2 regions of the Rahnella inusitata genome follow, and region 1 is predicted to be linked to the other one. Evidence: predicted binding sites of a transcription regulator. Region 1 holds the regulator's gene; the other holds the start of a gene.
What was found. Region 1 encodes PurR, which represses purine synthesis genes. Its sites were predicted from a motif close to CANGCAAACGTTTGCNTG; they were not measured.
Positions count from the first base shown of each region.

Region 2: the regulator PurR is predicted to act here: its motif matches at 2,614-2,631, upstream of I2123_RS09805 (L-serine ammonia-lyase).

Region 1 is NZ_CP065024.1:2,229,670-2,246,276, reverse strand. Features, by position in the region: gene I2123_RS10555 (MliC family protein) at 68-382, opposite strand; gene anmK (anhydro-N-acetylmuramic acid kinase) at 468-1,586, opposite strand; gene I2123_RS10545 (outer membrane lipoprotein) at 1,983-2,453, shown strand; gene slyA (transcriptional regulator SlyA) at 2,581-3,015, opposite strand; gene I2123_RS10535 (DUF1656 domain-containing protein) at 3,210-3,434, shown strand; gene I2123_RS10530 (efflux RND transporter periplasmic adaptor subunit) at 3,437-4,294, shown strand; gene I2123_RS10525 (FUSC family protein) at 4,304-6,355, shown strand; gene I2123_RS10520 (aldo/keto reductase) at 6,374-7,270, opposite strand; gene I2123_RS10515 (DUF1289 domain-containing protein) at 7,387-7,626, opposite strand; gene nemA (alkene reductase) at 7,827-8,918, shown strand; gene gloA (lactoylglutathione lyase) at 9,078-9,485, shown strand; gene rnt (ribonuclease T) at 9,589-10,305, shown strand; gene I2123_RS10495 (Grx4 family monothiol glutaredoxin) at 10,409-10,756, opposite strand; gene I2123_RS10490 (C40 family peptidase) at 11,219-12,121, shown strand; gene cydH (cytochrome bd-I oxidase subunit CydH) at 12,286-12,375, opposite strand; gene purR (HTH-type transcriptional repressor PurR) at 12,709-13,734, shown strand; gene I2123_RS10475 (S6 family peptidase) at 14,107-16,607, shown strand, end outside.
Region 2 is NZ_CP065024.1:2,078,886-2,095,492, reverse strand. Features, by position in the region: gene purT (formate-dependent phosphoribosylglycinamide formyltransferase) at 1-56, shown strand, start outside; gene I2123_RS09820 (YoaH family protein) at 156-335, opposite strand; gene pabB (aminodeoxychorismate synthase component 1) at 515-1,891, shown strand; gene I2123_RS09810 (CoA pyrophosphatase) at 1,888-2,490, shown strand; gene I2123_RS09805 (L-serine ammonia-lyase) at 2,659-4,023, shown strand; gene I2123_RS09800 (EAL domain-containing protein) at 4,460-6,040, shown strand; gene I2123_RS09795 (TerC family protein) at 6,108-7,667, opposite strand; gene manX (PTS mannose transporter subunit IIAB) at 8,273-9,235, shown strand; gene I2123_RS09785 (PTS mannose/fructose/sorbose transporter subunit IIC) at 9,329-10,126, shown strand; gene I2123_RS09780 (PTS mannose transporter subunit IID) at 10,138-10,980, shown strand; gene I2123_RS09775 (DUF986 family protein) at 11,086-11,544, shown strand; gene rlmA (23S rRNA (guanine(745)-N(1))-methyltransferase) at 11,572-12,411, opposite strand; gene I2123_RS09765 (purine nucleoside phosphorylase YfiH/LACC1 family protein) at 12,558-13,259, shown strand; gene cspE (transcription antiterminator/RNA stability regulator CspE) at 13,314-13,523, opposite strand; gene I2123_RS09755 (DUF2627 domain-containing protein) at 13,565-13,681, opposite strand; gene I2123_RS09750 (MBL fold metallo-hydrolase) at 14,806-15,795, opposite strand; gene I2123_RS09745 (hypothetical protein) at 15,989-16,261, shown strand; gene I2123_RS09740 (DUF4060 family protein) at 16,322-16,558, opposite strand.

The DNA.
Region 1 (16,607 bases):
TGTGCACCCGCCGCGTCAGGATCTCAACGTTCCTGACGCGGGGTTTTAGAAAGTAAATGGGGCTGAATTAAGACTTTTGAACACAGTCATCGATGATCACGTTATCACCGCGCTGAACGAAGGCCTGATTGCCTTTGGACCAGAAGGTGTAATGGCTGTCGCTGTATTTCGTTCCGGACGCCGATTCCACTTGTTTCAGTTTCAGCTGTTCACCATCAAGCACCATGCTCACCTGCCGTGCAGGTTTATCCAGTGTGACAGTCAGCGGCAAGGTGCCGCACTGATAATGTAATTCCTGCGTCGGGCTTTCGGCCTGATGTTGAAACTGGCTACATCCGGCCAGCGTTAATCCTGCTAAAGCAGCGAAAATCGCCTTTTTCATCTGTGACTCCCTGAGTGTTTTTGGTCTATCTCCGATATGTACCACGCCCTCTGGCGCAGCACATTGAGATAAAACCGAGAACGCATCAGGTGCGGGAAGAAACCACCGGATAGATGGCTCCGAGCACGGTTTCCCGACTGGCACCGGTCACTGACGGCAGATTGCCCGACTGGCCGGATAACGTGCGGAACGCCAGCCAGGCGAAGGCCAGAGCTTCCATGTCGTCGCCACTGATGCCAAAAGCATCGGTGGTGCAAACTTCGGTGCCCGGCAACATCGCGGATAAGCGCGCCATCAGTAGCGGGTTGCGTGCACCGCCGCCGCAGACCATCAGACGATCGCAGCCGCCGGTCAGTTGAACCTGTTCGGCGATGCTCACCGACGTCAGTTCGGTCAGCGTCGCCTGAACATCCACCGCAGACACTTCAGGGCCGCGCGCCAGCTGCTTCTCCAGCCACGACATGTTGAAGTATTCGCGCCCGGTGCTTTTCGGCGCAGGTTCGGCAAAATAAGAGTCGGAAAGCATTTGCTGTAACAGCCGTAAATTCACCCGCCCCTGACTCGCCCATTGGGCGCCTTTGTCGTAAGGCTGATTCTGATGGCGTGAAATCCAGGCGTCCATCAACATATTACCGGGGCCGGTGTCATAGCCGCGTACCGGCTGTCCCGGCAGCAGCATGGAAAGATTGGCAATGCCGCCGATATTGAGGATCATCCGCCTCTCGGCCGGATCGGCCAGCAAGGCCTGATGAAATGCGGGCACCAGCGGCGCGCCCTGCCCGCCCCATGCCATATCACGGCGGCGGAAATCGCCGACGGTCGTAATCCCGGTCATAGCCGCAATGCGGTTGTTATCACCGAGCTGCATCGAAAATGTGGTGTCGCCTTTTGGCTGATGCCAGACCGTCTGACCGTGGCAGCCGATCGCCGTCACTTCCTCCGGTGAAATACCCGCGCTTTTCAGCAACCCCTGCACCGCTTCACCAAAGAGAATTCCCAGCTGGGTATCCAGCGCGCCGACCTGCTCCAGCGTCACCTGTTGCCCCTGACACATCCCGAGCACAGCGTTTTTAAGTGCGAGGGGAATGGGATGCGAATAGCTTGCCTGCTGTGCGACCATACGTTCGTCGATAGCAGCCAGCACGACATCAACGCCATCGAGGCTGGTGCCAGACATCACCCCGATGTAGCGACCCGACTTCATAGATAACATTCTTCATTCCTCAGTAAAAAGGCCCTGACTGGCTATCTCACAGAGTAGGCCGAATTCAGATCACAACACCATGAATTACTGAATTTTTATCATACCCTGTGATGACCCCGTGTTTTTCATCTCACGATACCGTCTTTTTCAATTTATCCGTGATGTAAAAACAAGCACTCAGTATGTTAAACAGCGGTGTTTTTGATTTCACACAAAGCTGTCTTAAACTTAAACCTGCGTTTATTATTAGTTGAAGAGAACTTCGTTATACTTGAAGACAGTTAAGTGAATATGGTAAATGACAGCCTCGACAGTGATGTTGAACTGTGTGTCAGTTTTTCTCTGTTGTTGTCGCTACCCTGTCAGAAGTGCAGCAGCATCTTAAAGGAGCTATTTATGATTAAGCGTTTACTTGTCGTCGCACTTGCCGGCGTTTCCCTTGCTGGCTGCGTCAGCGATAACTCTCTGTCTGGCGATGTATATTCTTCTTCGCAGGCAAAACAAATCCAGCAGGTCACTTACGGCACCATCGTTTCTACCCGTGCGGTGCAGATCCAGGGTGGCGATGATTCCAACATCATCGGTGCGCTGGGCGGTGCCGTATTAGGTGGTTTCCTCGGCAACACCGTGGGTGGTGGTACCGGTCGTAGTCTGGCGACCGCGGCAGGCGCAGTCGCCGGTGGCGTTGCTGGTCAGGGTGTACAAAGTAACCTTAACCGTTCTAACGGTGTAGAACTGCAAATCCGTCGTGATGACGGCACCACTATTCAGGTTGTTCAGAAAGCCGGCCCGACTAAATTCAGCGTCGGCCAGCGTGTCAGCATGGCGAGCAGTGGCAGCACCATTACAGTGTCTCCAGGCGCCTGAGTCTTCTCAGCTGCAATGCAGCCTGAAACCAAAAAACCGAAGCCAATGGCTTCGGTTTTTTTATGGATAACCCTTTTTGAAATCAGGGCTGAAACAAGGCTGTGTGACGTAAAAAGAAATCTGTTTCTTATGATTTGCTTTGCAGTGAAGCAATATTTTTTTCCAGCCGGGACAACATTCCGCCCAGTTGTTCAATTTCTGCCGCTGACATACCGGACAAAATTTCTTTGCGGGTAGAGTCAATTACCGTCTCCATTTTGTGGATAATCGGCGCGGATTCTTCCGTGAGTTTGATGCGTTTGGCACGGCGATCGCTGGCGCAGGTCTGCCGGGTAATCAACTTTTTTTCTTCGAGCTGATCCAGCGTACGAACCAGAGAAGGCTGCTCAATCCCAATGGCTTTCGCCAGCTGAATTTGTGACTGTTCTGGAGGTAACATATTGATATTATGCAGTGTTACCCAATGAGTTTGCGTGAGTTCTAACGGCTTAAGCCGGTCATCGATTAACGCACGCCAGGCACGAACTAATCGTGCTAGATCTGACCCAAGATTCGATTCCAATTATCCCCTCCTTATAATTAGCATGCTAAGATAACTCCCCAGAGTTTAGCTTAGTTTTAGGAACTTTAATCGAGAAATTACAATTCAATATATAATGACAGGTACTATTACACCCGGAAACCGCAGGTCTGTTTCCAATGGTAACGTCGTTTATAACACAATCACTGGCAGAGATTAATATTGTGAATGCGCAAATGTTTCACGCAGGCTTCCCACTCCCCGATTTAGTGCTGGGTGCCTCACTTTATTTCCCCCCTATGTTCAAAGCATTTTTACTGGGACTGGTATTTTGGCTTTTGATACATCGGGTGCTGCGTGATTGGATCTATTCCGGTGAAGTCTGGCATCCGACGTTGATGGATTTATCCCTTTTTGTGATCTCTATTTGTGCTGCACTGTTGCTCATGGTGAACCTCTGAAAATGAAATTCAAAACCCTCAAATACTTCTCAACAGTGCTGGTTTTTGCCGTCGCAATATGTGCCGGATGGTGGATGTGGAATTACTACATGCAATCGCCATGGACGCGTGATGGTAAAGTACGGGCCGAAATTGTTGATATCACGCCGGAAGTGTCCGGTCGCATTATTGATATCAATATTCATGACAACCAGTTCGTGAAAAGTGGCGATCCGCTGTTCAGTCTCGATCCGGTGCCATTCAAAATTGCGGTAAATAATGCCGAGGCCGAACTGGCGAAAGCTGCCGCAGATTTAGCCAAAGCCAACCATGAAGCCGCACGCCGCCGTGGTCTGGGCACAAATGTTATTTCAGCAGAGTCGCTCGATGAATCTAATATTAGCGCCAGAGCGATGCAGGCGGCTTATCAGGCTGCGCAGTCATCATTAGAGCAGGCACAATGGAATTTGAGCAAAACCAATATTGTTGCGCCAACCGACGGTTATATCACCAATCTGCAAACGCGTAAGGGCAATTACGCCACCACCGGTACGCCGCTGGTCGGTCTGGTTGATATTCACTCTTTCTATGTGCTGGGCTATTTCGAAGAAACTAAGCTGAAAAATATCCGCGAAGGTGCGCTGGCTGATATCACTTTATTCAACGGCAATATCCCGTTGAAAGGTCAGGTGGAAAGTATTGGACGGGCGATTTACGACCAGAGTCAGGACGCCTCTGATGACCTATTGATGAATGTTAAACCGAACGTTCCGTGGGTACGTCTGGCGCAGCGCGTACCGGTGCGCATTAAGCTTCAGGATGTGCCGGAGCATACCGTGCTGGTCGCAGGAACCACCTGCACCATTTCGATCCTTAATTAAGGCCACGCCATGAACTTCTCCTGGCTGGAATGGAAAAATACCCCGTGGGGAAAAGCCACGGGCGGCCAATGGCGCTATGCCCTGCGTAATTCCCTGGCGATGGTGCTTTCACTGCTGGTCGCCTTTGAATTTCAGATGGATGAACCCTATTGGGCGCTCACTTCCGCTGCTGTAGTCAGCTTTCCCACGGTTGGCGGCGTCATCAGTAAAAGTATTGGCCGTATTATCGGCAGCCTGCTTGGCGCAGTCGGTGCGGTATTTATCGCCGGTCATTGTCTCAATGAGCCGTGGCTGTTCACTTTCGCCATCGCAGGCTGGCTGGGTCTGTGTACTTACATTTCCAACCACTATCAAAACAATGTCTCCTACGCTTTCGCCCTCGCCGGTTATACGGCGGCGATCATCGCGTTCTCCACGGTTAACGTCACCGATACGACGCAAATTTTTGATATTGCTCAGGCGCGCGTCGGTGAAGTGATCACCGGTATTCTGTGCGGCGGTTTTATGATGATGGTGCTTCCCAGTACCTCAGACGGAGACGCCCTGCTCACGTCGCTGCGAAAAATGCACACACAGATGCTGGAACATGCCCAACTGTTGTGGAGCGCGGAAATTAATGATCAGATCCGTAGTTCCCATGAAGGACTGATCGGCCAGATCCTGACGCTGAACCTTTTGCGCATTCAGGCCGTCTGGAGCCATTACCGGCTGCGCCGCCAGAACAATGTGCTCAATTATTTGCTTCATCAGCAACTGCGTATGACCAGCTATATTTCCAGCCTGCGTCGTATGCTGCTGAACTGGCCCCAGCCGCCGGAAAATCTCACCCCCGTCCTCAGCGTCTTGCTCGACGAACTGCGTAATCCGCACACTGATAAGTACCGGCTCTCACAAATCCTTTTACTGATTAAACCAAATGATACTGCCGATTTCCGGCATCAGGCGTTCTGGATGCGCTTACGCGATTTTTGCTGGCTGTATTTACGCAGCGAGCGCTGGTTGCGCCGCGTGGAAAACGCCAACGTCGCAGAAGCGGAGATGCTCCAGCCGCCAAAAATTAGCCATCTGGCGCAGCATACCGATACGGTTGAAGCGGCCTATAACGGTCTGCGCACCTTCCTGTGCATCGTGATCGGCTGCGCATTTTGGATGACGACGCAGTGGGATTCTGGCTCCGGTGCCGTTGCGCTGACGGCGGTCAGCTGCGTACTTTACTCCTCCACCAGTTCCCCTATCAGCAGCGTGACACTACTGATCAAATCGCTTGGTTTGCTGTTCATCGGCTGTTTTATTCTCAAATTCGGGCTGATGATTCAGATCGATAATTTTTGGGTCTTTTGCGCGTTTTTCCTGCCATTGCTGGTCACCATGCAGATGATGAAATTGCAGTACAAACGCTATGCCGGATTGTGGGGGCAAATGATCGTCTTCATGGGCTCATTTCTTGCGGTGACTAACCCGCCGGACTATGACTACGGGGCATTTATGAACGATGGCGTCGCGAAAATCGCGGGCGTAATGCTGGCAGGGATTGCGTTCCAGGTACTGCGACCAAGTTCGGATAAGCGTAAAAGTCGCCGCATTATTCGTGCGCTGCGTCGCGACTTTATGGATCAGCTCAGCCGTAAACCGTCGCTGAGCCATTTCCAGTTTGAATCGCTGATTTACCACCGCATGAACCAGCTCAATCAGAGTAAAGACCAGCTTTCCCGTACCTGGTTGCTGCGTTGGGGCGTGGTGCTGCTTAACTGCAGCCACATCGTCTGGCAGCTGCGCGAATGGGAAACCCGTTCAGATCCGCTGTCAGCAGTGCGTGACGTCTGTATTCACTGTCTGAAAGGCGTGATGACGGAGCGCGGCGTTAGCCACGAGAATCTGGATGCGACGCTGGCGGAGTTGTTGCGCATGAGTAATTCACTGGCGCATCACCCTGAACCGGCGGCGCGCGAACTGGCTGGAGTTATCTGGCGGTTATACTGCTCGCTGTCGCAGCTGCAACAGGCGATTTCGGCGGATAACGGTCCGGCGGGCCCTGCGATAACCTCCGCAAAACCCGCCTGACCTTAAGACAGCGATGGGTTACGGAACGTCGTAACCCAGCGCAGCTTTACGAATGCGGAACCACTGCTGGCGGGTCATTTCCAGGGACAATGCTTTGTACGCAGATTTCACCCGCTCGATTTTACCGGAACCGATGATCGGTAATGGCTCAGACGGCAAACGCATGATCCACGCGTACACAACCTGCTCGATATTATCGGCACCTATTTCATTCGCCACATTCTGAAGTTCATCGCGCAGCGGCTGGAATTCAACATCGCTGAACAGACGACCACCGCCCAGGCACGACCACGCCATCGGTTTGATGCGCAGCTGCTGGCAGAGATCTAGCGTCCCGTCGAGGATAGCAGGTTGATGGATTGGGGAAATTTCCACCTGATTAGTCACCAGCGTGAACGGCAGGCGTGATTGCAGCAGGCTAAACTGCGCCGGCGTGAAGTTAGAAACGCCGAAGTGTTTCACTTTGCCATTTTTGTGCAACTGAGTGAAAGCCTCAGCGACTTCGTCGGCATCCATCAGCGGATCCGGGCGATGTATCAACAATAAATCCAGATAATCGGTATGCAGATTGCTCAGGGATTTTTCTGCACGCTGAATGATGTATTGCGTATCAGTAATGTAGTGGCCGATTTTGTTTTCAGGATCGGCGGTGGTCGCAATACCGCATTTGCTAACCAGTTGCAGTTGTTCACGCAGCGCGGGCTTGAGACGCAATGCTTCGCCGAATGCCGCTTCGCACTGATAGCCACCGTAAATATCGGCGTGATCGGCGGTCGTGATGCCCAGCTCGATATGTTGCTCCATAAACGTCAGAAGCTGCTGCGGCGTCATGTCCCATTCCATCAGACGCCAGTAGCCACAGATAAGCTTCGAGAAAACCGGGCCTTGCGGCGATATAGGAGTACGTGGATCCATGATGATTTCCTTATTTTGATATTTTCGACCCACAGAATACACAACGACCGGCGCGCTGTATTGATGCTGGCAGGCAGAATGAACAGGAAGTGAAACGGGAATGCCCGCTTTGATGGTTAAAAAAGCTCAGGCTGTTCAGGCAGAGGCTCATCCGGTAATTTTCCGGCACGCTGCTGACGCAATAAGCGTTGCTGGCACAAACGCAGCACATGGCGTTTCTCGGTATCGGTCATCTTAATCCAGCCAAAACGCTCATCGCGGCTGCGCTGGCAACCACGACAATAGCCCCGCTCATCGGCCTGACAAATGCCACGACACGGACTGGGGATTTCAAAGAACTCGAGCTGTTGAGCCACATACCCTCCGCAAATAACGGTGAGCTTTCATTCAAGACGTTTTCTCGCCATCCCGCAAGGTGATTTATAAAAAGGCACCTTGCGCGTAGTCAGAGACGGGGCAGATACGTTAAAAAGTACCCATATAACTAAGGTCGTATGATGCAGAGCCCTTTTCTTCACCTCATACCGATCGATCCATTAACCTCGGAGTTACTGAAATGACTAAGCTTTTCTCCCCGATTGTTGTCGGTAAAAATACCTTACCGAACCGTGTCTTTATGGCTCCCCTGACCCGTCTGCGCAGCATTGAACCGGGTGATATCCCGACGCCGCTGATGGGTGAGTATTACGCACAGCGCCACAGTTCCGGCCTTATCATCACAGAAGCAACGCAAGTTTCCTTCCAGGCCAAAGGTTACGCCGGTGCACCGGGCCTGCACACGCCGGAACAGGTTGCTGCGTGGAAGAAAATTGTTGCGGGTGTTCATGATAAAAACGGGCACATCGCCGTTCAGCTGTGGCACACCGGCCGCATCTCTCATAACAGCGTTCAGCCAGACAACCAGACGCCTGTTTCAGCATCGGCTGTAAACCCCAATACCCGCACCAGCCTGCGTGATGAGCAAGGCAACGCGATCCGCGTCGATTGCCCGACGCCACGTGCGCTGGAACTGAGTGAGATCCCAGGCATCATTAATGATTTCCGCCAGTCAGCAGCTTATTCCGCAGAAGCCGGTTTCGATTACATCGAGCTGCATGCGGCACACGGCTATCTGCTGCACCAGTTCATGTCTCCCGCTTCTAACTTGCGTGAAGACCAGTACGGCGGCAGCATCGAGAACCGTACCCGCCTGACGCTGGAAGTGGTTGATGCGGCGATTGAAGCCATCGGCGCAGAGCGCGTGGGTATCCGTATTTCCCCACTGGGTCCGTTCAACGGTCTGGATAACGGTGAAGATCAGGTGCAGGCGGCCATCTATCTGCTGGACGAACTGAACAAACGTAAACTGGCATATCTGCATATTTCCGAACCAGACTGGGCCGGCGGCAAACCTTACACCACAGAATTGCGCGAAGTGATCCGCGCGCATTACCAGGGCGTAATTGTAGGTGCCGGTGCTTATACCGCGGAAAAAGGCGAAGAGCTGATCGAAAAAGGGTATATCGATGCGGTGGCCTTTGGCCGCAGCTATATCGCAAACCCGGATCTGGTGGAGCGTCTGAAATCTCACGCCCCGCTTAATGAACCAAAGCCAGAAACTTTCTACGGCGGCGACGCTCAGGGTTACACCGATTACCCAACGCTGTAATCGTTTAAACCAGTAGTCTCCACCTGCAGGCGACCGATACCCTCCGGTCGCCTTTTTTTGTTCACAGATTCAGCACCTGTTCTGTGTTTTACAGACAAAACCGCCTCTATCGGTTAGGCTGAACCTGATTGTTCTCATCCTGCAAATAAAGAGGAACCTATGCGTTTACTCCATACCATGCTTCGCGTCGGCGATCTGCAACGTGCTATCAGCTTCTACACTGACGTTTTAGGTATGCGTCTGCTGCGTACCAGCGAAAATACCGAATACAAATATTCTCTGGCGTTTGTCGGATATACCGATGAAAGCGAAGGCGCAGTCATTGAGCTGACCTACAACTGGGGCGTTGACAGCTATGACCTCGGCACTGCCTACGGTCACATCGCATTAGGCGTCGATAACGTGGCGCAAACCTGCGACGACATCCGCAACGCCGGTGGCAAAGTCACCCGTGAAGCGGGCCCGGTCAAAGGCGGCTCCACCATTATCGCGTTTGTGGAAGATCCGGACGGTTATAAAATCGAGCTGATCGAATCCAAACACGCAGGTCAGGGTCTGGGCAACTGATACGTTGCTACCCGGCTTCAGGGCGCGAAAGCGCCCTTTTTATTGCCCGCTTTATTGCCGAATGTTTACCTCACGCCTGCAAGTGGCGGCAAAATTTGTCATAATGTGCGCTGAATTCGATGAAGATAAGAAACTAATGGCCGAGAATAGTGACATTAACGCGCTGAAAGGCCGTTTCCGTGGTTTTTATCCCGTAGTGATCGACGTAGAAACTGCCGGGTTTAACGCCAAAACTGATGCGCTGCTGGAAATCGCGGCGATCACCCTGAAGATGGACGAAGACGGCTGGCTGGAAAGCGACGAGACCGTGCATTTCCACGTTGAGCCGTTTGAAGGCTCCATTCTGGTGCCCGAGGCGCTGGCTTTTAACGGGATCGACCCAACCAATCCGCTGCGAGGCGCGGTCAGTGAATACGATGCACTGCACGAGATTTTCAAAGTCATCCGTAAAGGGATGAAAGAGCAGAATTGCAACCGCGCAATCATCGTGGCGCATAACGCCAATTTCGATCACAGCTTCCTGATGGCCGCTGCCGAACGCGCCGGTCTGAAACGTAACCCGTTCCATCCGTTTGCCACGTTCGATACCGCTGCATTAAGTGGTCTGGTTCTCGGGCAGACTGTACTGGCGAAAGCCTGTATCAGCGCGGGCATGGTCTTCGACAGCAGTCAGGCGCATTCCGCCCTGTATGACACCGAGCGCACCGCAGAACTGTTCTGCGAGCTGGTGAACCGCTGGAAACGTCTCGGTGGCTGGCCGCTGGCAATGAGTGCCGATGAGCAGGAAGATGAAACTGCATCGGAAGAAAATCAGCGATAGAAATGCTGATGATCGCAACGCGTATAAAAACAAAAAGAGCGACATCATGTCGCTCTTTTCTATTTCATTTACCGCCGTTCAGGCAGGCAATGACTTCTGGTGATTATTCTTCAGATTCAGAAGATTTGTATTTCTCAGCCGTTTCTTTGATCAGCTGTTGCAGTTCGCCGCGCTGATACATCTCAATGACGATGTCGCAGCCGCCGACCAGTTCACCATCTACCCACAGCTGCGGGAACGTTGGCCAGTTGGCAAACTTAGGCATTTCTGCGCGGATGTCCGGGTTCTGCAAGATATCAACGTACGCGAAGCGTTCGCCACAGGCAGACAGCGCCTGTACAGCTTGTGCAGAAAAACCGCAGCTTGGCAGTTTTGGAGAACCTTTCATGTACAGCAGAATCGGGTTTTCAGAAACTTGCTTCTGAATTTTTTCAATAGTTGGAGTGGTCATTTCTTGCTTCCTCAAGCCGGTACAGGCTGTCACGGTCATTACTCTTCACGCGCAGCACTCAAAAACGGTGCTGAATCACACTACCCTCTATTGTAACGATGGCAGCTGTCAGATAAAAACGCCATTTTTTGCAGGGTCTTTCGCAATACTGGCATTTTATTTCACTATTTTCGGTGCTTGCGTCAGGGTTCACAAAATAAAAGATTCATCGAGAATAACATTTTTAGCGGTCGGGTTAACACCGGATTTGCAATTCGCCATGGTTTAGCTCAAATATTAACACACTGAAATATGGTCATTTTTTTAACTAAAAATGGCGTTTATTTCAGCATAAAAAAAGCTATTAACTTTTTCTCACAATATGATCTAGAATCGAGGCAATTCGTGCTGTTTTGTCTGGTTCTTTTAGGCAATACTCTGACATCTCTGATGTTTAACCTAACCACTCATGGTAACGAAGCTATGCGCTTACTGTTCACGCTTTTTGTGCTGCTCTTTACCCAGCTATTTTTGAATATAGCCCAGGCCTCACCGCAGACCCGTGTTGCGGCCGATCAGAAAAAGAATCACGTTAACCAGGTTACCCCTGAAGAACGCCGAAAGCGTAAGACGGTTGCTGCCAAAACCACAAAAAAAACCAAAGTGGCACCGGTCAAAGAACAACAGAGCCACGAAAAGAATGCGAAGAAGAGAGTTAAAAGCACCGAACTGGTTAAGCGAAAAAACGCTTCAGAGAAAACAGTAAAAACAACGCGGGCTGAGAGCAAAAAAGAAAAAACACTCAAGACCACCCGGGCCGAGAGCAAATCCACCAAGAAATCTAAAACCCAGGCTCTGGCAAAAAACGCCACGACGAAGGCCAGCAAGAAAGAAGCCTATGGTCGCCACCGTAAAGGTAAAAAGTTAGTTGAAGAAGACAGCAAGCCGATTACATTAAGTGCGACGCATAAAAAACGTTATCAACATGCGCAGCAAACGGCGATGACCAAGCTGATGCATCAGGTCGGCAAGCCTTATCGCTGGGGTGGCACCTCACCTAATACCGGATTCGATTGCAGTGGTTTAGTTTATTACGCGTACAAAGATTTGATTCGCATTAAAATGCCGCGCACGGCCAACGAAATGTACCACCTGCGCGACGCAGCGCCGGTGAAACGCGGCGAGCTGGAATCAGGCGATCTGGTGTTCTTTAGAATCAATAACCGCGGAGCCGCGGACCACGTCGGGGTTTACGTCGGTAACGGCAAATTTATTCAGTCTCCGCGTACCGGTGAAGACATCAAAATCACTTCCCTGGGCGATGATTACTGGCAAGACCATTACGTGGGCGCACGTCGGGTAATGACCCCGAAAACGATCCGATAATAAACAGTTCGTTAAGTCTGAAGTTTCGCTAATCAGCCATTGAATAGCATTTAACGAAGCGTTTCTGCAGGGAAGAGTATCGGCGCAAAGGTCACTGCGTAAAATAGAAAGGGCGATTCCTGTAACAGGTAATCGCCCTTTTTATTGCCTGACTTGCGCGTCTTTTAGTTCATTACTGCGGTGAAGCTGAAAGCGACAATCACGAGCAAAGCGCAAACCGTGGTGATTAATGACAATTTTAGATTGCGGTCCATAAAACCCCCTTACAGATCAATTGTGGCGCTTCATTTAGCCACACTAAATGTGTGCCAACGCATTTTCTCATACTTCCCGGCTAAAATCCCGCGTTGATTCATGCGCGATAACCCACAATAACACTTCCACTTTCCTGCAATATAAGAGAAAATTGTCGGTTACCACGCCTGTGTGCCGGTCGATTTCTCCCGAGGGCGCTTTACGCCTCACTCTGACGAACTCACCCAACGATTTCACTGCCTTTTTATAAGCCCGCAGTGAAATCCACGCAAGCAAACGATTAACATAATGCTAACGTGCTGAAACACGTGAGTTCAGGAGTCATTCCTTACATGGCAACGATTAAAGATGTCGCAAAGCGCGCTGGCGTTTCCACCACAACCGTGTCGCACGTCATCAATAAAACACGTTTCGTCGCCGAAGACACCAAAGCCGCGGTTCTGCTGGCCATCAAAGACTTGCACTACTCACCAAGCGCCGTCGCACGCAGCCTGAAGGTCAATAACACTAAAACGATCGGCCTGCTGGCGACGTCAAGCGAAGCGCCCTATTTTGCCGAAGTGATTGAAGCCGTGGAGAACAGTTGCTTTTCCAAAGGCTACACGTTGATTTTGTGTAACTCACACAACAATCTGGATAAGCAGCAGGCCTACCTGGCGATGCTGGCACAAAAACGTGTCGATGGTTTGCTGGTGATGTGTGCGGAATACCCTGATGAACTGCTGAACATGCTGGAAGAATACCGGTCAATCCCGATGGTCGTAATGGACTGGGGCGAAGCGCGTAAAAACTTCACCGACAGCATCATCGATAATGCGTTCGAAGGCGGATACATGGCCGGACGCTATCTGATTGAACGCGGCCATCGCGATATCGGCGTGATCCCGGGGCAGCTGGCGCGTAACACCGGCGGTGGCCGCTTCCAGGGTTTTGTGAAAGCGCTGACCGAAGCCAATATTCCTTTGCGTGAAGAATGGGTCGTCCAGGGTGATTTCGAACCCGAGTCAGGTTATCAGGCTATGCAAAAAATCCTGATGCAAAAGCAACGCCCGACCGCCGTGTTCTGTGGCGGTGACGTCATGGCGATGGGCGCGATTTGTGCAGCCGATGAATTCGGTTTGCGCGTTCCTCAAGACATTTCCGTTATCGGATATGATAACGTGCGTAATGCCCGTTACTTCTCACCAGCGCTGACCACGGTGCATCAGCCGAAAGAGCGTCTGGGTGAAATGGCCTTCACGATGTTGCTCGATCGCATCGTCAGCAAACGAGAAGAATCTCAGACCATCGAGGTACATCCGAAGCTGGTAGAACGCCGCTCAGTGGCCGATGGCCCTTTCCGCGACTATCGCCGTTAATGTTTGCCTTTACTCTTTGCTATTAATGCTTTTAACGCCTGCTTTTGCAGGCGTTTTTATGCAACACGCGCATTAATTTTTAGTGAAAATTTGTCACGATAAATCATATCTGACCCTTATTATTTATTAAGTAAATTCATTTATTACATGAATTAATCCACTACAAATAATTACCTTCATAATATCATTCGCGTAAGTTATCTATAAAAAAAACAATACAAAATACATATTAAAAAAAATTTCCCTATATATTACAGGCAAATGAAGATTACACATGATTTCAGAAAGCAGACTAGCACAATTAAAATTTCACTTTCCAAAAAGGTTCAACTAATATCCTTCACCTTTTGAAATGGAAGTAAGGAAAATCTAATGGAATGGAAACCGAGTGTACTCGCAACACTCATCTCTTGTGCTATTTTCAATACCCACGCAGGAGTAATGCGTGAAGATGTATCGGTACAAGACTACCGGGACTTCGGTGAAAACCTGGGTAAATATACCCCCGGAGCCGAAAATGTAGAGGTTTTTAAAACTGATGGTACGTCTGCGGGCTTCTTAAATTTCCCGATCCCCGATTTTAGCTCCACTGATGACTCCGCCGTTGCAACGTTAATTTCACCCTCTCACATCGTGAGCGTTGCTCACAACGGTGGCTATAAATCAGTAAAATATGGAAATAATGCGAAGTATTCTTACACTTATCAACTCATCAGCAGAAATGTCGATCCCTCAGGCAGAGATTTTCATGTTCCACGCCTAAATAAAGTTGTAACAGATGCGGCACCAGCCCCCATGATGCTCGCTAATGATGCCCGTAACGATCATGAAAGATATAAATATTACACTCGGGTTGGTTCAGGCACTCAAGTCCAGGTCATTCCGGGAACAAATAAAACCAAACAGCTAAGCAGCGCTTATAAATGGAAATCGGGCGGGACAATGATTAATCCCACCTTTGAAAACTGGAGATTACGGTGGACAAACTACGCGCCAGACGATGCGCGTACGACGCCTTTTAGTTCTGCTGCGCAAGGTGGCGATAGCGGAAGTCCGCTATTTGTCTATGACAGCGTAGATAAACAATGGGAATTGTACGGTGTAACGACGTCGGGTAATGGTTCACCCCCTTACGCGTTGACCACGTATAACTTAGATCTGCAGACAGCCTTTATAAAATCGATCATTGATTCAACGACGGATCCCGATGTCGTGGATGTGCAGGCTGATGGCGATATTCATTGGGGGACCGCCGCTATAACCCAGGGCGATTCTCAGTGGATATGGCATGGTCTAAGCTACGCGCTCCCTACTCAGGCAACCAATGATCAACTGAACGCAACACACGACCTGCGTTTCAATGGCGAAGGTGGTCAACTTGTGCTGGATTCTTCCGTGAATCTGGGCGCGGGTAAACTTCAATTTTCCAATGATTATCGCGTCACCTCCGCGACAGGTGCGAATGCCACCTGGGTGGGTGGCGGCGTAGAAGTGGATGATGGTAAAACGGTTGACTGGGAAGTTAACGGCCTCAAAGGCGATAACCTGCATAAAATCGGTGAAGGGACACTGTATGTAAATGCTACCGGCGTTAATGAGGGTGGACTGCGAGTCGGTGACGGTACCGTGGTGTTGGCCCAACAAGCTGACCAGAACAATAATCGCCAGGCATTTTCTACCGTCACGTTGGTCAGTGGCCGTCCAGTTGTGCAACTTGGTGACGAGAGCCAAATTGCCGGCGATCAGATTCAATTTGGTGCGCGCGGGGGCACTCTTGACCTGAATGGTTACGATATGTCTTTCGCGACGATAAATCACAATGACGATGGTGCGATTATAGCTAACACCAACGATGCTGAACAATCTACGTTGACGCTAAACAACACTTCTTCCCAGAGTTTTATCGGTCATTTAGGCTCGTCGGAACATCCTGATGCGCTTAATATTGACTATGTCCCGGCAGGAGATAATAGCTGGAACTTTGCTGGCGGAGTGGATGCTAATGATATGACAGTGCGTGCGGGCACTGCGATCTTCAGTGGACGAGTGACTCCTCATGCGGCCGGTACGGTCTTCAGCGATGACTGGATCAACGAAAGTTATCATGTGAATCATCTGCTGGTTGAAAGTGACGCCGATTTTATTCTGAATGAACATGCTTCAATGGTCGGCAAGGTGACGCTTGCAGAGCGCGCCAGCATGCAAATGACAGGTAAAACACACTTCACCGGTGATATTGAAGTGGGTAAGCAGGCAAAACTGGTGGCCGTCAATGATACAAGCACATTGGCAAGCACCGATGGCACGGTGGATAGCTGGCTTAATGGTCAAATTTCAGGCGAAGGGTCGCTTGAAAAATACGGCAGCGATACCCTGTACTGGACCGGCGAAAATACCTTGACCGGCGGCGTAGAAATTTATGGCGGGACACTTAAACTTCAGGGTTCTGTGGCTTCGGATATGATTTTGCACGATGCGACTGAGTTAGCGGGTGCGGCCACCATGAATAATCTCACGCTGGGTGATAATGTCATACTGCGTCCTTATGCTGAGCCAAACTTACTAACAGCGGGGAGTTTTACTGCCGCCTCTCAGGGAGTTAATGGTAATTTCATAGCCGGCAATAACACTCACCTCTATCTGCGTACCGGGATGGACGAGCAGCAATCAGTCAGTGATACGTTATTGATTTCAGGAAACGCTGATGCAGCTCAGGCTGTCACGTTACATGTTGATTTATCCGGCAATGGTTATATGACCGACGTGAATAATAGCGGTATCGCCGGTTCTGCCGAAGGGATATCACTTGTTCAGGTCGGGGGAACGTCGACGAAAGACACTTTCCAGCTTGAGCATGGGTACGTCGCAAGCGG
Region 2 (16,607 bases), 150 kb from region 1:
AAGATGCGGTAGAACAGGCCAAACAGGCCGCCGCTGCGGTGGTCGTGAAAGGTTAATTCCTGCGAATTTCGCACAAAAAAAACCGGACGCCTGCCAAGGCTCCGGTTTTTTTTCATCACAACGTACCTGAAAGAGAAAACTTTCAGGACGGGATGTTATTCGTCTTCGTCATCAAAAATGACGGTCACGCGATCGCCTTTGTGCGTTTCACGGATTTCTGCCGCAACGGTGGCAATGGCTTCGCCGCTGCTCATGCCGTTTTCCATTAACTGGCGGATACGATCGGCGGCCTGTTCTTGTTCGTTATGTGATAGTGAAGGCATACCTGTCAGCATGGGAGGTTCCTGTTGTACGTGGTGATTGTTGCAAGATAAACAACGCCCGCAGGCTGCGGGGTTGCACAGTATACGCCTTATTCATGCAAATCGCCTGTGCTGGTTTCCGGGGGCGGAATCTATGTTAGGATCGCAGGCCTGTAACGTCATTCATCGCGCCAGAGAAACTGAAACCCGTCATGCAACCCGCTCACTCCCTTGCTTTCCACCCTTTGCCGTATCAGCCGGACGCGCTGCTGACGCAGTTCGCGCCGCTTTCAGTTTTGCCGTGGGCAATGCTGCTGCATTCCGGCGCAGCGCAACATCAGCACAACCGCTTCGATATTCTGGTCGCCGATCCGCTGGTTACTCTGACCACACGCGGTGTGGTCACGCAGATCTCGAGTAAGGGTACCGTGGCATCACGGAAAGAAGATCCGTTTGCGTTGCTGGAAGAACAGCTCTCCGCCTCGAAACTGCAGGCGGAAACCTCTGATGATTTTCCGTTTCTGGGCGGTGCACTCGGCCTGTTTGGCTACGATTTGGGCCGCCGCGTTGAGACGCTGCCAGACATCGCGCAGCGCGACATAACGCTTCCGGACATGGCGGTCGGTATTTATGACTGGGCGCTCATTGCCGATCACCATTTACAGCGTCTGACTCTGGTGTGTCATGGCGATATTCAGGCGCGTATACGCTGGCTGGAACAGCATACGCAACCGGTGAACAGGCTGCCTTTCCACCTTGATGCGCCGTGGCAGGCCAATATGAGTCGCGAAGAATACGGAGTGAAATTCCGCCGGATTCAGGAATACATTCACAGCGGCGACTGCTATCAAATCAATCTGGCGCAACGGTTCGCCACGGCCTATCAGGGTGATGAATGGCAGGCGTTTCTGCGGCTGAATCAGGCCAACCGCGCGCCCTTCTCGGCGTTTCTGCGGTTGCCGGAAAACGCCGTGCTCAGCCTTTCTCCCGAACGCTTTATCTGGCTGAAAGACCAGCAGATCCAGACGCGACCAATTAAAGGCACGCTGCCGCGCTGTGAAGATCCGGCCGAAGATGCCCGTCAGGCGGAACGTCTGGCAGCATCGGAAAAGGATCGCGCCGAGAACCTGATGATCGTCGATTTACTGCGTAATGACATTGGCCGGGTGGCGACGCCCGGCAGCGTGCGGGTGCCGGAATTGTTTGTCGTCGAACCCTTCCCGGCGGTGCATCATCTGGTCAGCACGATTACCGCCGAATTACCGGCTGACTGCCATGCCAGCGCCCTGCTGCGTGCCTGTTTTCCAGGCGGCTCTATCACCGGTGCGCCAAAAGTCCGCGCGATGGAAATTATCGAAGAACTCGAACCCCAGCGCCGCAACGGTTATTGCGGCAGTATTGCTTACATCAGCTGCTGTGGCACGATGGACAGCAATATCACCATCCGCACTCTGCTGACTGAACAGGGTAAAATCTATTGCTGGGCAGGCGGCGGGATTGTGGCGGACAGTCAGGAACAGGCAGAATATCAGGAGACGTTCGATAAAATCGCCCGCATTTTGCCGCAGTTAGGAGATGCTCAGCCGTGAGTTTGCTGGAACAACACCCGCCGGTGCAGACATTTTCGCCCGCAGTGAAAGATTTCATTCTGCGCTTTCAGTTACAGCAGCCGCGCAGGCCCGCGCCGCTGCTACGCGGCACCCGCCATGCAGCAGTGTTGATCCCGATTATTTGCCGCGAAGAACCCACGATTTTGCTGACCCGCCGCTCAGACAGCCTGCGCAAGCACGCCGGTCAGGTGGCGTTTCCGGGCGGAGCGGCGGATGCCACGGATGCGTCGATTATCGCCACTGCGCTGCGCGAGACGCAGGAAGAGGTCGCCATCCCTCCTGAGCAGGTACATATATTAGGCACTTTAGCCCCGCAGGACAGCAGCAGCGGTTTTCAGGTCACGCCGGTGATCGGCCTGCTGCCGGTGGATGTCACCTTCCATCCGGCGGAAGATGAAGTGGCGGAAATATTCGAAATGCCGCTTCAGGAAGCTTTCGATCTGGCCCGCTATCATTCTTTGGATATTCATCGCCGTGGCACTCATCACCGGGTGTATTTATCCTGGTATCAGCAGCAATTTGTCTGGGGATTAACGGCGTCGATCATTCGTCAGCTGGCCCGGCAGGTTAAAGACTGACCTCAGTGGTTACACATCGATCACACTTTCGCATCAAATAAGTTTATTTCATGCGAAAATAGACACTTTTGCCCCAAAGCCCTTTTACACTATAGATCTAGCCACAAATTCATTTGTGGCTGTCAGGGATCCCGTTCCCTGCCGTTTTCCATTACAGGAGTATTCGACGTGATTAGCGTTTTCGACATGTTCAAGGTCGGGATTGGCCCTTCCAGTTCCCATACTTTGGGCCCGATGAAAGCCGGTAAACAGTTCGCTGATGACCTGCTCGAACAGGGCATGATGCCTGCCGTTACGCGTGTCGCCGTGGACGTTTTTGGCTCCCTCTCGCTGACAGGTAAAGGCCACCACACAGATATCGCCATTATTTTAGGTCTGGCCGGTAACCAGCCTGACACCGTTGACATCGACGGCATTCCGCACTTTATCCGCGACGTTGAGCAGCGTGAGCGTTTGCCGCTCGGCACCACCCAGCACGAAGTCGATTTCCCGCGTGACACCGGTATGGTGTTTCGCAGCGAGAACCTGCCGCGCCATGAAAACGCCATGCAGATCCACGCGTTTGCTGGTGACAAACTGGTGTACAGCAAAACGTATTATTCAGTTGGCGGTGGTTTTATCGTCGATGATGAGCATTTCGGCCAGCCGGTACTGGATGAAGTGTCCGTTCCTTTCAGCTTTAATTCGGCCAGTGAAATGCTGGCAAAGTGCAAAGAAAATGGCCTCTCGCTCTCCGGCTTGATGATGCAAAACGAGCTTGCACAGCACAGTAAGCAAGAGATTGAGCAATATTTCGAGAAAATCTGGCACACCATGCAGGCGTGTATCGATCGCGGTTTAAACACTGAAGGCGTGCTTCCCGGCCCGCTGCGTGTTCCGCGCAGGGCATCGGCTCTGCGCCGGATGCTGGTGTCCAACGATCAGCTGTCTAAAGACCCGATGAACGTGATCGACTGGGTGAATATGTTTGCGCTGGCGGTGAACGAAGAAAACGCCGCCGGTGGCCGCGTGGTCACTGCTCCGACTAACGGTGCCTGCGGGATTGTTCCGGCGGTGCTGGCGTATTATGACAAGTACATTCAGTCCGTCAGCCCGGATATTTATCTGCGCTATTTCCTCACCTCCGGCGCTATCGGCATTCTTTATAAGATGAACGCGTCGATTTCAGGTGCGGAAGTGGGCTGCCAGGGCGAAGTCGGCGTGGCCTGTTCAATGGCCGCCGCCGGTCTGACTGAATTACTGGGCGGCAGTCCTGAGCAGGTTTGCGTGGCGGCGGAAATCGGTATGGAGCACAATCTGGGGCTGACCTGTGATCCGGTGGCCGGTCAGGTTCAGGTGCCCTGCATCGAGCGTAATGCTATCGCGTCGGTGAAAGCCATTAACTCGGCACGCATGGCGCTGCGCCGCACCAGTGAGCCACGGGTTTCTCTCGATAAAGTGATTGAAACCATGTACGAAACGGGCAAAGACATGAATTCCAAATACCGCGAAACGTCACGCGGTGGTCTGGCGATAAAGGTGCAGTGCGACTGATATTACTGAGTTTTTCTCTTGGCGGCGTCACATTGCCAGATGGTTTTTGGCCGTGTGACGCACAAAATACCGCACCGGTACTATCGTGTAGCCATTAACTCTTCGCTAAGAACAACCTTTTGTATTATCAATACATAATGGATATGACACTTGCTTTATACCCCGCGGGTACGGCATGCTGATTTCCGCGTGTTTAGCCACTCAGGCTGCTTCAATAGGTTCTAGCGCTCAAACGTCCAGGATTCACAGGTGTAAAATGCGTGACAACGTCACAGACAGGGATTTTCTTTCAGTTTTACACCCGATAAAGAGAAAGAGCCTGCTTCGATTTACAGCTACTATCAATAATAACAAAACGGCTGTTACGCCCAGGTAAACCCTTTATAAATGACTATTTGTGAGCCTGCACATTACACGGGATACAAGGATTAGAACGATGCTGTTCTCCCAGACCGGACTTGCGAAGTATCGCTACTATCGCCTTGCGTTGGCCGGCGCTATGGGTTTATTGACCCTTATTCTTACGCTGGGTATTCGTATTTACGAACAAAGTCGGGTTATCTCTGCGGATCAACAACGCGTGGCGATGCACACCGTTGAAAAACTCGAAAAACTCCTTGAACCGGCTTCCCAGGCCGCGCGAAAAACACACGTTGACCCGGAGCTCACCTGTCGTGAATTACAACCTGCCATGCAGCAAACCGTGGCACGCATGCAAACCTTGCGTTCTATCACGCTGGTGACCAATGGCACAATTACCTGTTCAAGCCTAATTGGCGCGCTGGATCTGAGTTTCAGCAAAACCCTGCCGGATATCGCTCAGGGCCGAACGCGGCTGGAGCTTCGCGCAGCAAAATTAAGCAGGTTAGATATTCCTACTTTGCTGCTCTGGCAACCTGCCACGGCTGATAATCTTAACGGTGAACTGTTCGTCTATAACATCGGGATCCTGTCGAATTTCCTGCTCGAACCACAGCCTCCGTATGCGCGCCATATTGTCCTGAACGTGGTGAAGCAAAGCCTCGAATATGGCAAGAATGAAATCATGCAAAGCATGAATTTACCGCAGCGACCGTTGCTGACCGTAAAATCACCGAACTATGATTTTTCCGTGTCAATTTATGGTGAGGAAGCGTCCGCGCTGGCCTGGTCCGAACTGGCTTCCCATCTTCCTCTTTCGGTGTTGATCAGTTTGCTGACCGCAACGGCGGTCTATTTGTTATCCGGCAGCCGGATCAGTCTGGCGTATCCGATAAGCCACGGGATTTCGCACCGCGAATTCAAAGTCTATTGTCAGCCGATTATCAACAGTGTCGATGGCCGCTGTATTGGTGTCGAAACGCTGATGCGCTGGAAGAATCGCCGACAGGAATGGGTTTCGCCCGATGTTTTTATTCCGCTGGCAGAACAGCATGGGCTTATTATCGGGCTGACACGCTATCTGATTAAAACGGTTACCGATAATCTCTCCGTCTTCCCCGCCACTTCCGGTTTTTACGTCAGTATTAACGTCGCCGCGCAGCATTTTAATAATATGGAAATTGTGGATGACATCCGCAAAATCTGGCTGCCTGCGCAGCCTTCTGTCTCGTTAATGCTGGAACTGACTGAGCGCACGCGCTTGCAGGAATTGCGAGCCGCCGAGATTTCACAGTTGAAAGAGATGGGGATATTACTGGCGATCGATGATTTCGGTACCGGCCACAGTTCACTAAGTTATTTGAAAACGCTGAACCCGGACGTGCTGAAGATAGACCAGGCGTTTACCGCCTCGATTGGTACTGATGCGATCAACGCAACGGTTACCGATACTATCATCACGCTGGCGCAGCGGCTGAATCTCAAGCTGATTGCCGAAGGTGTCGAAACTCGTGAACAGGTCGATTATCTGCGTAAACGCAAAGTCGATTCCCTGCAGGGATACTATTTTGCCAGGCCGATGCCGATTGAGGTATTCCCGATCTGGCTGGCGCGGTATGAGAAATCCACCCAGGCCATGCAACCGGTTGATGAATAATCGCTGAGAGTAAGAAGCATAAAAAACGGCGACCGGAGTCGCCGTTTTAAACAGAAGTGAACCGCTATTACTGGTCTTCTTCCCAATGGTCTTCAGACTGGATTTTCGTGATCCGCACGCGCTCGATCCGATAATCTGTCACGTCGAGAATTTCAAAGTGCAACGAGGCCATTTCAATCACTTCACCTGCGACCGGCATCTGGCCAGATTTCGATAACAACAGACCCGCCAGTGACGCAAAATCATCGTCCGGGCTGACCAGCGTGTTAATGTCCAGGATCTGCTGTAACAGATGTAAATCCGTGCCACCCTTGGCTATCCAGGAATCACCGTCGGCAATCACGTCTGGCGTTTCGTCCTCGTCCGGGAATTCACCGGCAATCGCTTCCAGCACGTCCAGCGGCGTAACCAGCCCCTGAATCACACCAAATTCGTTGCTGACGACCACCAGACGGCCTTTCGCTTTACGCAGCACGGCCAGCAGATTGATGACATCCATCGTTTCCGGCACCACGATCGGTGGCGTTTTCTCGGCAAAGGCCACGATGCTTTCACCCTTTTCCAGCGCCACCAGCAGATCTTTCGCCCGCACCACGCCGATCACGTCATCCAGAGAATGACGGCAAATCGGGAACAGACTGTGCGGCGTGTCCAGCAGCTGGCTGCGGATTTCAGCCGGTGAGCGTTCGCAGTCCACCCAGGAGATCTCGGTGCGCGGCGTCATGATGCTGCGCAGCGAACGCGAGGCCAGCGTCAGTACGCCGGTTATCATGTGACGTTCTTCTTCCGCAAAAGTCTCATTGGCAGGAACGGTATCACCTGAGGGTTCGTCTTCATTCTGATGCTGACGTTTCCCGCCCATCAGACGCTGAATCGCCTCGGCCGTACGTTCACGCATCGGTCGTGTGGACTGGCTTTTCAGGAAGTTACGGCGTGCAATCTGGTTGAACAATTCAATCAGAATGGAGAAACCGATCGCGGCGTACAGATAACCTTTCGGAATATGGAAACCAAAACCTTCAGCAATCAGGCTCAGACCGATCATCAGCAGGAAGCTGAGACACAGCACCACCACCGTCGGATGATTGTTCACAAAACGGGTCAGCGACTTCGACGCCAGCAGCATGACACCCATGGCAATCACCACTGCCGTCATCATGACGTACAGGTTGTTGACCATGCCAACGGCGGTAATCACCGCATCGAGTGAGAACACGGCGTCCAGCACCACAATCTGCGCCACGACCGACCAGAAGCTGGCGTAGCCGCGGTTTTGCGAACCGTGCTCTTCATGCCCCTCCAGCCGTTCGTGCAACTCCGTCGTCGCTTTGAACAGCAGGAATACCCCGCCGAGCAACAGGATCAAATCGCGTCCGGAGAAACTGAACTGCGCAATGCTAAACAGCGGCGTGGTCAGTTTGACCATCCACGAGATAAGCGACAGCAGGCCTAAACGCATAATCAGAGCTAGGGATAAGCCGATGATACGTGCTTTATCACGCTGTTTTGGTGGCAGTTTGTCCGCAAGGATGGCGATAAACACCAGGTTGTCGATACCCAGAACAATTTCCAGAACGACAAGTGTCAGCAAACCGACCCATATTGAAGGGTCCATCAAAAATTCCATGTCAGACTCCGCAATGAGTTAAAGAAAAAAGACGCAAAGAAACGCGATTCGCTGGGCAATCAGAGACCTGGCAAAGTGTTTTAGCTGTATGACTTACAGATGAAAGCGGTTTCAGTGCGGCAAAAATCAGGCCCATTGGGGCGGATTTGCCGGTAACGATGAGGTGAAAAAGCGAAGAATAGTGACGTCGGTGACAGTCCATAGGGAGGGCTGAGGCCCGGTACTCCTGTTCAATTATTTGGAAAATCACTTTATCAGGAATGATTATCGGACGAAAGTGCGATCTTTTACCTCCTGCATTATTCTGAAACATCTATGCTGTTTTATTAGGCACGTGGAAGCGTATTCACAATACGTCTTTGAATAACGGACAGTCGTCACAAAATTTATTTTTTCACACACTAAAATAAATCACGTCGCACAACCTGTTGAGGTTCTGCCGTTTTACTGTTTATCAGTGTTATCAGAAATTAACGGACATTAGTGGGTTCATTCTCACGCAGGGAACGCTCTGTCCGCCTCAGGAATAAAAACGGGCGGATATCATCATCAGCACCATTACTTATGTGCATAACTCTTAACCGAGTTAACAGAGGAGGTAGCGAGTGAGTATTGCTATTATCATCGGCACGCACGGGTCAGCAGCTGAACAGTTGTTGAAAACAGCGGAAATGATTTTAGGTGAGCAGGATAATGTCGCCTATATCGATTTCGTACCCGGCGAGAATGCCGAAACCCTGATCGAAAAGTACACGGCAAAGTTGGGTGGTTTAGACACCAGCAGCGGCGTCCTTTTCCTGGTCGACACCTGGGGTGGCAGCCCGTTTAACGCCGCCAGCCGCATTGTTGTCGATAAGGAAAATTACGAAGTTGTCACCGGTGTTAACATCCCTATGCTGGCAGAAACTTTCATGGCCCGTGATGACAACCCGTCCTTCGCAGAACTGGTTGCTATTGCAGTGGAAACCGGACGTATCGGCGTGAAAGCGCTGAAAACCCCGGAACCTGCCACAGAAGCGCCTGTCGCCGCACCGGTACCGAAAAAAGCCGCCCCGGTTCAACCTTCCGGTCCGAATGACTACATGAAAATCGGTCTTGCCCGTATTGATGACCGCTTGATCCATGGCCAGGTCGCGACCCGCTGGACCAAAGAAACCAACGTCAACCGCATTATTGTCATCAGCGATGAAGTGGCTGCCGACACCGTGCGTAAAACGTTGCTGACTCAGGTTGCTCCTCCTGGTGTTACCGCACACGTTGTCGACGTGGAGAAAGCTATCCGTGTTTACAACAACCCGAAATACGCCGGCGACCGCGTGATGTTGTTGTTCACCAACCCAACCGACGTTCTGCGTGTGGTTGACGGTGGCGTGAAGATTACATCGGTCAACATTGGTGGTATGGCATTCCGTCAGGGTAAAACCCAGGTGAATAACGCCGTGTCCGTCGACGAGAAAGATATCGAAGCATTCAAAAAACTGAATGAAAAAGGTATTGAACTTGAAGTGCGTAAAGTGTCCTCGGATTCACGTCTTAAGATGATGGATCTTATTAATAAGATGAATTAATAAGCACAGGCGTCAAACGCAGATTTTCTCAACGTTATCTGCATCTGATGTGCTTGTTTTTACTCAGCGTCCTTTGGTCATAGGAGAAGTGCAATGGAGATCACCACACTACAAATTGTGCTGATATTTATTGTTGCATGTATTGCCGGGATGGGTTCGATTCTGGATGAATTCCAGTTTCACCGTCCGTTAGTTGCCTGTACTTTGATCGGTTTTGTTCTGGGTGATGTTAAAACCGGGATCATTATCGGCGGTACGTTGGAAATGATCGCGCTTGGCTGGATGAACATCGGTGCTGCTGTTGCGCCGGATGCCGCCCTCGCCTCCATCATTTCTACCATTCTGGTTATCGCAGGCGGACAGTCTGTCGGTGCCGGTATTGCATTAGCCATCCCTCTGGCTGCAGCAGGTCAGGTATTAACCATTATCGTTCGTACTATCACCGTTGCCTTCCAGCATGCTGCTGATAAAGCCGCTGAGAAAGGAAACCTGAGCGCGATTACCTGGATCCACGTTTCGGCGCTGATTCTGCAGGCAATGCGTATCGCTATTCCAGCCGTGATTGTTGCTGTTTCCGTGGGTACTGCCATCGTTCATGACTTGCTGGCATCGATTCCGGAAGTGGTCACCAACGGTCTGAATATTGCGGGTGGTATGATTGTCGTCGTCGGTTACGCCATGGTCATTAACATGATGCGTGCTGGCTACCTGATGCCTTTCTTCTACCTCGGTTTCGTGACTGCGGCATTCACTAACTTCAACCTGGTTGCACTGGGTGTGATTGGTGTGGTGATGGCAGTGCTTTACATCCAGTTGAGCCCGAAATACAACAAATCTGCGCAAGCAGCGGCAGCTCCGGGTGTTAACGACCTCGATAACGAATTGGATTAAGGGTGAAGGACATGGTTGATAAAACTGAAGTTAAAAAACTCACGGCAGGCGACATCCGCGGTGTGTTTATGCGCTCCAACCTTTTCCAGGGGTCATGGAACTTCGAACGTATGCAGGCTCTGGGCTTCTGTTTCTGTATGGTGCCTGCTATTCGTCGTCTCTATCCTGAAAATAACGACGATCGCAAAGCGGCAATTAAACGCCACCTGGAATTCTTCAACACCCATCCATATGTTGCCGCGCCGGTTCTGGGCGTAACGCTTGCGATGGAAGAACAGCGTGCCAACGGCGCTCCTATCGACGACGCGGCCATCAACGGCCTGAAAGTCGGTCTGATGGGTCCTCTGGCAGGTGTGGGTGACCCGATCTTCTGGGGTACTGTACGTCCGGTGTTTGCTGCGCTGGGTGCGGGTATCGCGATGACCGGGAGTCTGCTTGGGCCATTGCTGTTCTTCGTATTGTTTAACCTTGTACGCCTGCTGACCCGTTATTACGGTGTAGCTTATGGCTACAAAAAAGGTGTCGATATCGTAGGTGATATGGGCGGCGGCTTCCTGCAAAAACTGACCGAGGGGGCGTCGATTCTCGGCCTCTTTGTCATGGGGGCACTGGTTAACAAATGGACGCACGTTAACATTCCGCTGGTGGTATCGAAGATAACCGACCAAACCGGTCATACCACGGTCACTACGGTACAGACGATTCTGGACCAGCTGATGCCGGGTCTGGTGCCATTGCTGCTGACCTTCGGCTGTATGTGGCTGCTGCGTCGGAAAGTGAATGCGTTGTGGATCATCGTGGGCTTCTTCGCCATCGGGATCTTCGGTTACTGGATTGGCCTGTTAGGTCTCTGATAACCACAAGCCGGGGGATCACTCCTCCGGCTTTTTTATTGCCTGAGTTTGTCTGTTTCTGCTTTTATTTTGCTTTGCCTGTTGGCAGTACGCTGGAGTTTTTTCATGTCCGTGACCGATATCGTCCTCGCCCTCTTCACCTTCATGCTGCTGGCCTATGCCATCTACGACGAATTCATCATGGGAGCCAAAAACGGCAAAACCCGCCTCAGAGTCAATCTTCGTCGCCGCAATAAGCTCGATTCCATCATCTTCATTGGCCTCCTGGCGATCCTGCTTTACAACAATATTCAGGCCAATGGCACGCCACTTACCAACTATTTGTTGATTGGTCTGGCGCTGGTGGCGTTCTATCTTTCTTTTATTCGCTGGCCAAAATTGTTGTTCAAGCCCAAAGGGTTTTACTTCGCCAATACCTTCATCACTTATGACAGGATCCGCAGTATGAATCTCTCAGAAGATGGTGTGCTGGTGTTTGAATTGGAACAGAAGAAGTTATTGATCCGCGTAAACGAGCTGGATGATTTAGAGAAGATTTACAAAGTGATGGTTGAAAATCAGTAGCCTGGTCTTCAACCCTGAAAGACTAAATTAAGAATTAATGCTTTCGTCATCTGGTTTGCGCTGATGCAGCCTGATGACGAAATCAGTCTCACACCCGAACGCCGTCTCAACCTTCAGATTCGCCATCACCTCTTCCGTCGCGCGCCATGCAAAAGGCGTCATCTGCAATAAATCAAACGCCTCCGGCCCGGTAAGCTGCATAGCGTAGGCGAGGGATTCCGTCGCAATACGCTCGAAGCCCTCCAGCTGTTCATCCAGCTCCGCATGCAACTGCACATCCTGATAAATCAGCCCTTTCAGCTGATACAGATGGCGCGGCCCTGGTGCAACGGTTAACACCACGCCACCCGGTTTAACAGCGCGGTACAGCTCCTGCGCCTTGCAGGGTGCGTAGATCCGCACCACGGCGTCCAGCGAGGCCTCGGCGAAGGGTAAACGATGGCTGGAAGCCACGCAAAAAGCCGCCGAATGATACCGCTTTGCCGCATAACGAATCGCGACCTTCGCTACATCCAGTCCATACACTTTCATCGCACGCGTCAGGGCTAACCGTTCTGCAATAGCCGTCGTGTAATACCCTTCCCCGCAACCGATATCGAGCAGAGCCGTCGCGCTTTGCGGCAACACTTCATCAAGGAGAGTCACCAGACGATCGCGCAGCGGCTGATAATGGCCGGCATCAAGAAAGGCACGGCGTGACATCATCATTTCAGTACTGTCCCCCGGTTGCTTCGAGCGTTTATGCTGCACGGGCATCAGATTGACGTAGCCTTCTTTGGCATGATCAAACTGATGATTCTGCGGACAGCGCCATTGCTGGCCGGTCAGCTCAAGAGGCTGGAAACAAAGTGGACACTGATAAGTCATGCGGGAAACCTGCAAGGAAAGTCTGAGGGGCGAATATTCGCAATAATGTTAAGTCTAAAGAAGGCGACTGGTGGTTGCAACCGCTGGAAAGTCCGGCCAAAAGCCAGCTACACTGATGCCATGACCTTTCCTTAACGAGACTTGAGATGAGTGACAGCTCAGCCTTACTCCGTCAAATACCCGGTATTCTTCATGGCTTCGGTGATAAGCACACCTTGCTTCCTGCTGAGTTACAACCTTACGAATCCACCCGTCCTGCCAAGAAGCAGGTGCATGGCGTTCGGATAGTCGATGTCACTCAGCCTGGACAGGCCTGTGGCGAAGCAGACGGGTTTTTCACATCGATGCCCGGCATTCTTCTGGCGGTATTCACGGCGGACTGTTTACCGGTGATTTTTTGCCGCAAAGATGGCAAGCAAACCGGCGTAGTCCACGCGGGCTGGCGGGGTCTGATCGACGGGATTCTGGAACTGATGGCTGCCCGAATTAACGCGTCAGGAGATACGGCTGACTGGGTGGTGTCTATCGGCCCGGCGGCGGGTGCCTGCTGCTATGAAGTGAGTCAGGAGCTGGCGGACACGTATATGCAGCGCCTTGATTTTCCGCCTTCATTGATATCACCTGTGCCGCGCCATCTGGATCTGGCCGCTATTGCCGAAGCGAAATTACGCGCGCTGGGCTTTGCCGACATCGATCACGCTGGCCGTTGCACGTTATGCACACCCGATGAAACCGGCACCGGTTTCAACTACACCAGCTATCGCCGCAACAGCCATCAGCGAGAAAAAGATCCGGCGCATCCTGGCATCAGCGGACGCAATCAGCAATCCGGGATCATCATTCTCTGAATGCCGGACACAAAAAAACCCGCCTTGGCGGGTTTTTTTACAGCTGGACGCTGCTTAGATTGCAGTTACGTTAACTGCAGACGGGCCTTTCTGGCCGTCCTGGATTTCGAACTCTACGTTCTGGCCTTCAGCCAGAGTTTTGAAGCCGTTACCCTGGATTGCAGAGAAGTGTACGAACACGTCTTTGCTGCCGTCAGCAGGAGTAATGAAACCGAAACCTTTAGACTCGTTGAACCACTTAACTTGACCTTTGATCTTTGCCATCTTGAGTATTTCCTTTGGATTGTTTAAACCGCCCGTAGGCGTTACATAGACAAACTAGAGTCGTTACTGCTTGAGGCACTAAGATTAGAATCGGCAGAGAAGCGGTATTCAACGTGAACGTCTTTACTCAGAACTTCTATACTGAAAATGCCACACATATACAGAACTGTACCTCGTTTTACCCAGAAGCGTTATCACATACTCTGAATTCGATGGCAAGCCATTTTTAATCAGCGATGGACATGTCGCACATATTTGAGCCGCTTAATGGCACTTCGTGTTCAGTTAAGCTGAAATATGTTGATAGACATGCTTTTTTCTGCTTTACAGGTACAGCGGTATATCCAACAAAACAATAACGACCTGTTTCGATTATTGATCATTTAATGTAGAACCGTAAGCGTAAAAAACATCTTTATTTGAATTTTTATGGAGGATATCCCGGAAGATGGCTTACGCATCAGTCCCCTGCTGACCGCGTGCAGGATCGCCACGACCAGCCTCTCATAGGAGTCGCGGAATATTTAGACCATAAGCAATCGCAGGACGCTCCCGCTGATGTTGCTTTCAGGTTATGTGACTGGTTATGCAATAATCAAAAAGGTCATGGATGAATAAAATGGTGCAAACAAAACAAAGGAATGAAATTAATGCACCTAAACCGTGCGCCTTTACATTGGCAGGGATATTAGTGAGTGAAAAAACCGAACGGAGGATTTCAATTCAAAGCCCTTAATCCTCACATGTATATTTCATTGCCTGGCGTTGTTTACATTATAATGAATTAAAGTTTGCGACTTCGTTAAATTCACATGAAAACTGAAGAATAACCAGGCACGCTTATTCACTAATAAGATATCGATATGAATAACAATTATTAATTACCGTGATCTGCCTCGCAGATTTTATTTCCTGATGCGTAACATCCAGGTGTTTTCTTCGACACAGCCCGCTGTTTCACGTCACGGGTATGCGTTTGCCACATTACGACAGACAAGGTGCTTCACGGCACACTATGAGTTCCCGCAGCATAAAGCCCTCTCCGCTAGGCTCAGGAAGAAGCTTTATGGTCATAAACTACATAATTCTCTGCCGGACGCGGCAATATTTTGAAACTCTGAAGAGGCATTTCATCGTCTTTTGCCATTCACTTTATAAATAATAACAAATCATTAACCCTTACCCTTAACAGGGTAAAATAAAATGCCTCTCAAGTGATAATACTTCTCATTAATCGCTGAATGAGATTTTTCCTGCCCTATAATTTGAATGAGGAATAATTTCACTCTTTGGTGATGCTCGCCCCGATTTTTAACGGCGAAAATTTGATATCCGGCGAGACGCTTTCCGAAATTGCCTGAGCTAATTCTTTCAAAGGCTGATCCAGAGATTCATCCGCTAATTCAAAAACGCCCCAGTGAATCGGCACGGCTTTGCGACAACGCAGCTCTGAAAACACGTCCACAGCCTGTTGCGGGTCCATATGTTGCGCACTCATGAACCATCTTGGTGCATAGGCACCTATCGGAATTGCCGCCAAATCAAAAGGTCCCAGACGCTGGCCAATCTTTTCAAACTGATTGCTGTAACCACTGTCGCCCGAAAAATAAAAACGCAGTGAGGGGTGCGAGACCACCCAACCGCACCACAGCGACTGATTGCGATCCCAGGGCGTTCGCATACTCCAGTGGCGCGCAGGAACCGCAGATAATGTCAGTTCGCCGAACTGGCGCTCTTCCCACCAGTCCAGCTCTTCGACAAAATGCGCGCCCCGCTTCTCCAGCCAGCGCTTCATGCCAAGGGGCACCATAAATTGCACCTGCGGAAATCGACGCAATAATTTGCGTACGGTTACATTGTCCAGATGGTCATAATGATTATGCGAAAAAATCACCACATCGATAGGCGGCAGTTGATCAACCGGAGCAGCGACCGGCGTTTTGCGTTTCGGTCCGTAAAATCTCAACGGCGAAGCACGCTCCGACAACGCGGGATCCATCAGGATATAACATCCCGCGACGCGCAGCAGCAGACAGGCGTGGCCTAAAAACCACAACCGATCATCCGTGCCACTGAAATCGGCGGTCTGCCACCAGTTTTCAATAAAATGATCGTAGCCCTTCTCCGGCGGCAGAGGCAGCCGCTGCGCTTTGCGTTCCTGTTGCCAGCGTTTGAAATCTCCTTGCTGACGATTATGCGGTTCGACATTGGTAAATCCGTCAGGCGTATGATGGCTTTTTGACGGATCGTAATAGGGATTTTTACCAGACATAGGACTCCTGGATGGTGCTATTTCAGGGTGAACAGCGTACGGCGCCGTCCTGCATCCAGATTAATTAGCATACTTGTCGATATCTCTACAGGCCGAAAGTGCAAAAATATGTGCAATTGTCACCACAGAGGCGTGTTAAGAAACTCTTAATAACTCTGTGCTTTACTGGGACTGTTCAAAAAGGAGGACAACGATGACCCGCAACACATTCACTTCGCGCCTGACTCATATCTTCCAGCTACAGACACAGTACGGACGTTTGTGGCTGCGTTCGCGCTTTCGCCGGTTGACGCTGCCACCGGCCTTGAAAGTCGTGATCTTCGCCGTGACGGGCATGATGGTACTCGCACTGACAGGTACTCTGCTTCTGCTGCTTGATCTGATCACAATAGTTTTCCGGATGCTCAAACGCCCGTTTCCACGCGGTAATTTTCGCCAGCCATCCCTCATCAGAAAACCCACATAAAATAAAACCGTGCAGGGAAAACCCGGCACGGTTTGCATTAAGGTGGAATGTCCCCTGAACTCAGGCAGGCATACCGCAAAGTTTGGTTAAATTTCGGGCTCCGATCATGAGGGTAGCAACATAGGATTGTCTGCGGGTCACCACTTCGACCGCAACACGCGCATCTTTATATTTGATGAGGTAAGTAGAAGGCCAGCCCTGCCGGCGCTTACCGTAGGCTTTTTCATGACTGTCGATAGCTGCATGAGCAACCACCAGATGGGAGAGAGTTTTATCACCTTTAATGATGCGCTTCATAATGGACTCCGCCTTAGACACAACTGTCAAAATGAGGAAACATTAATCA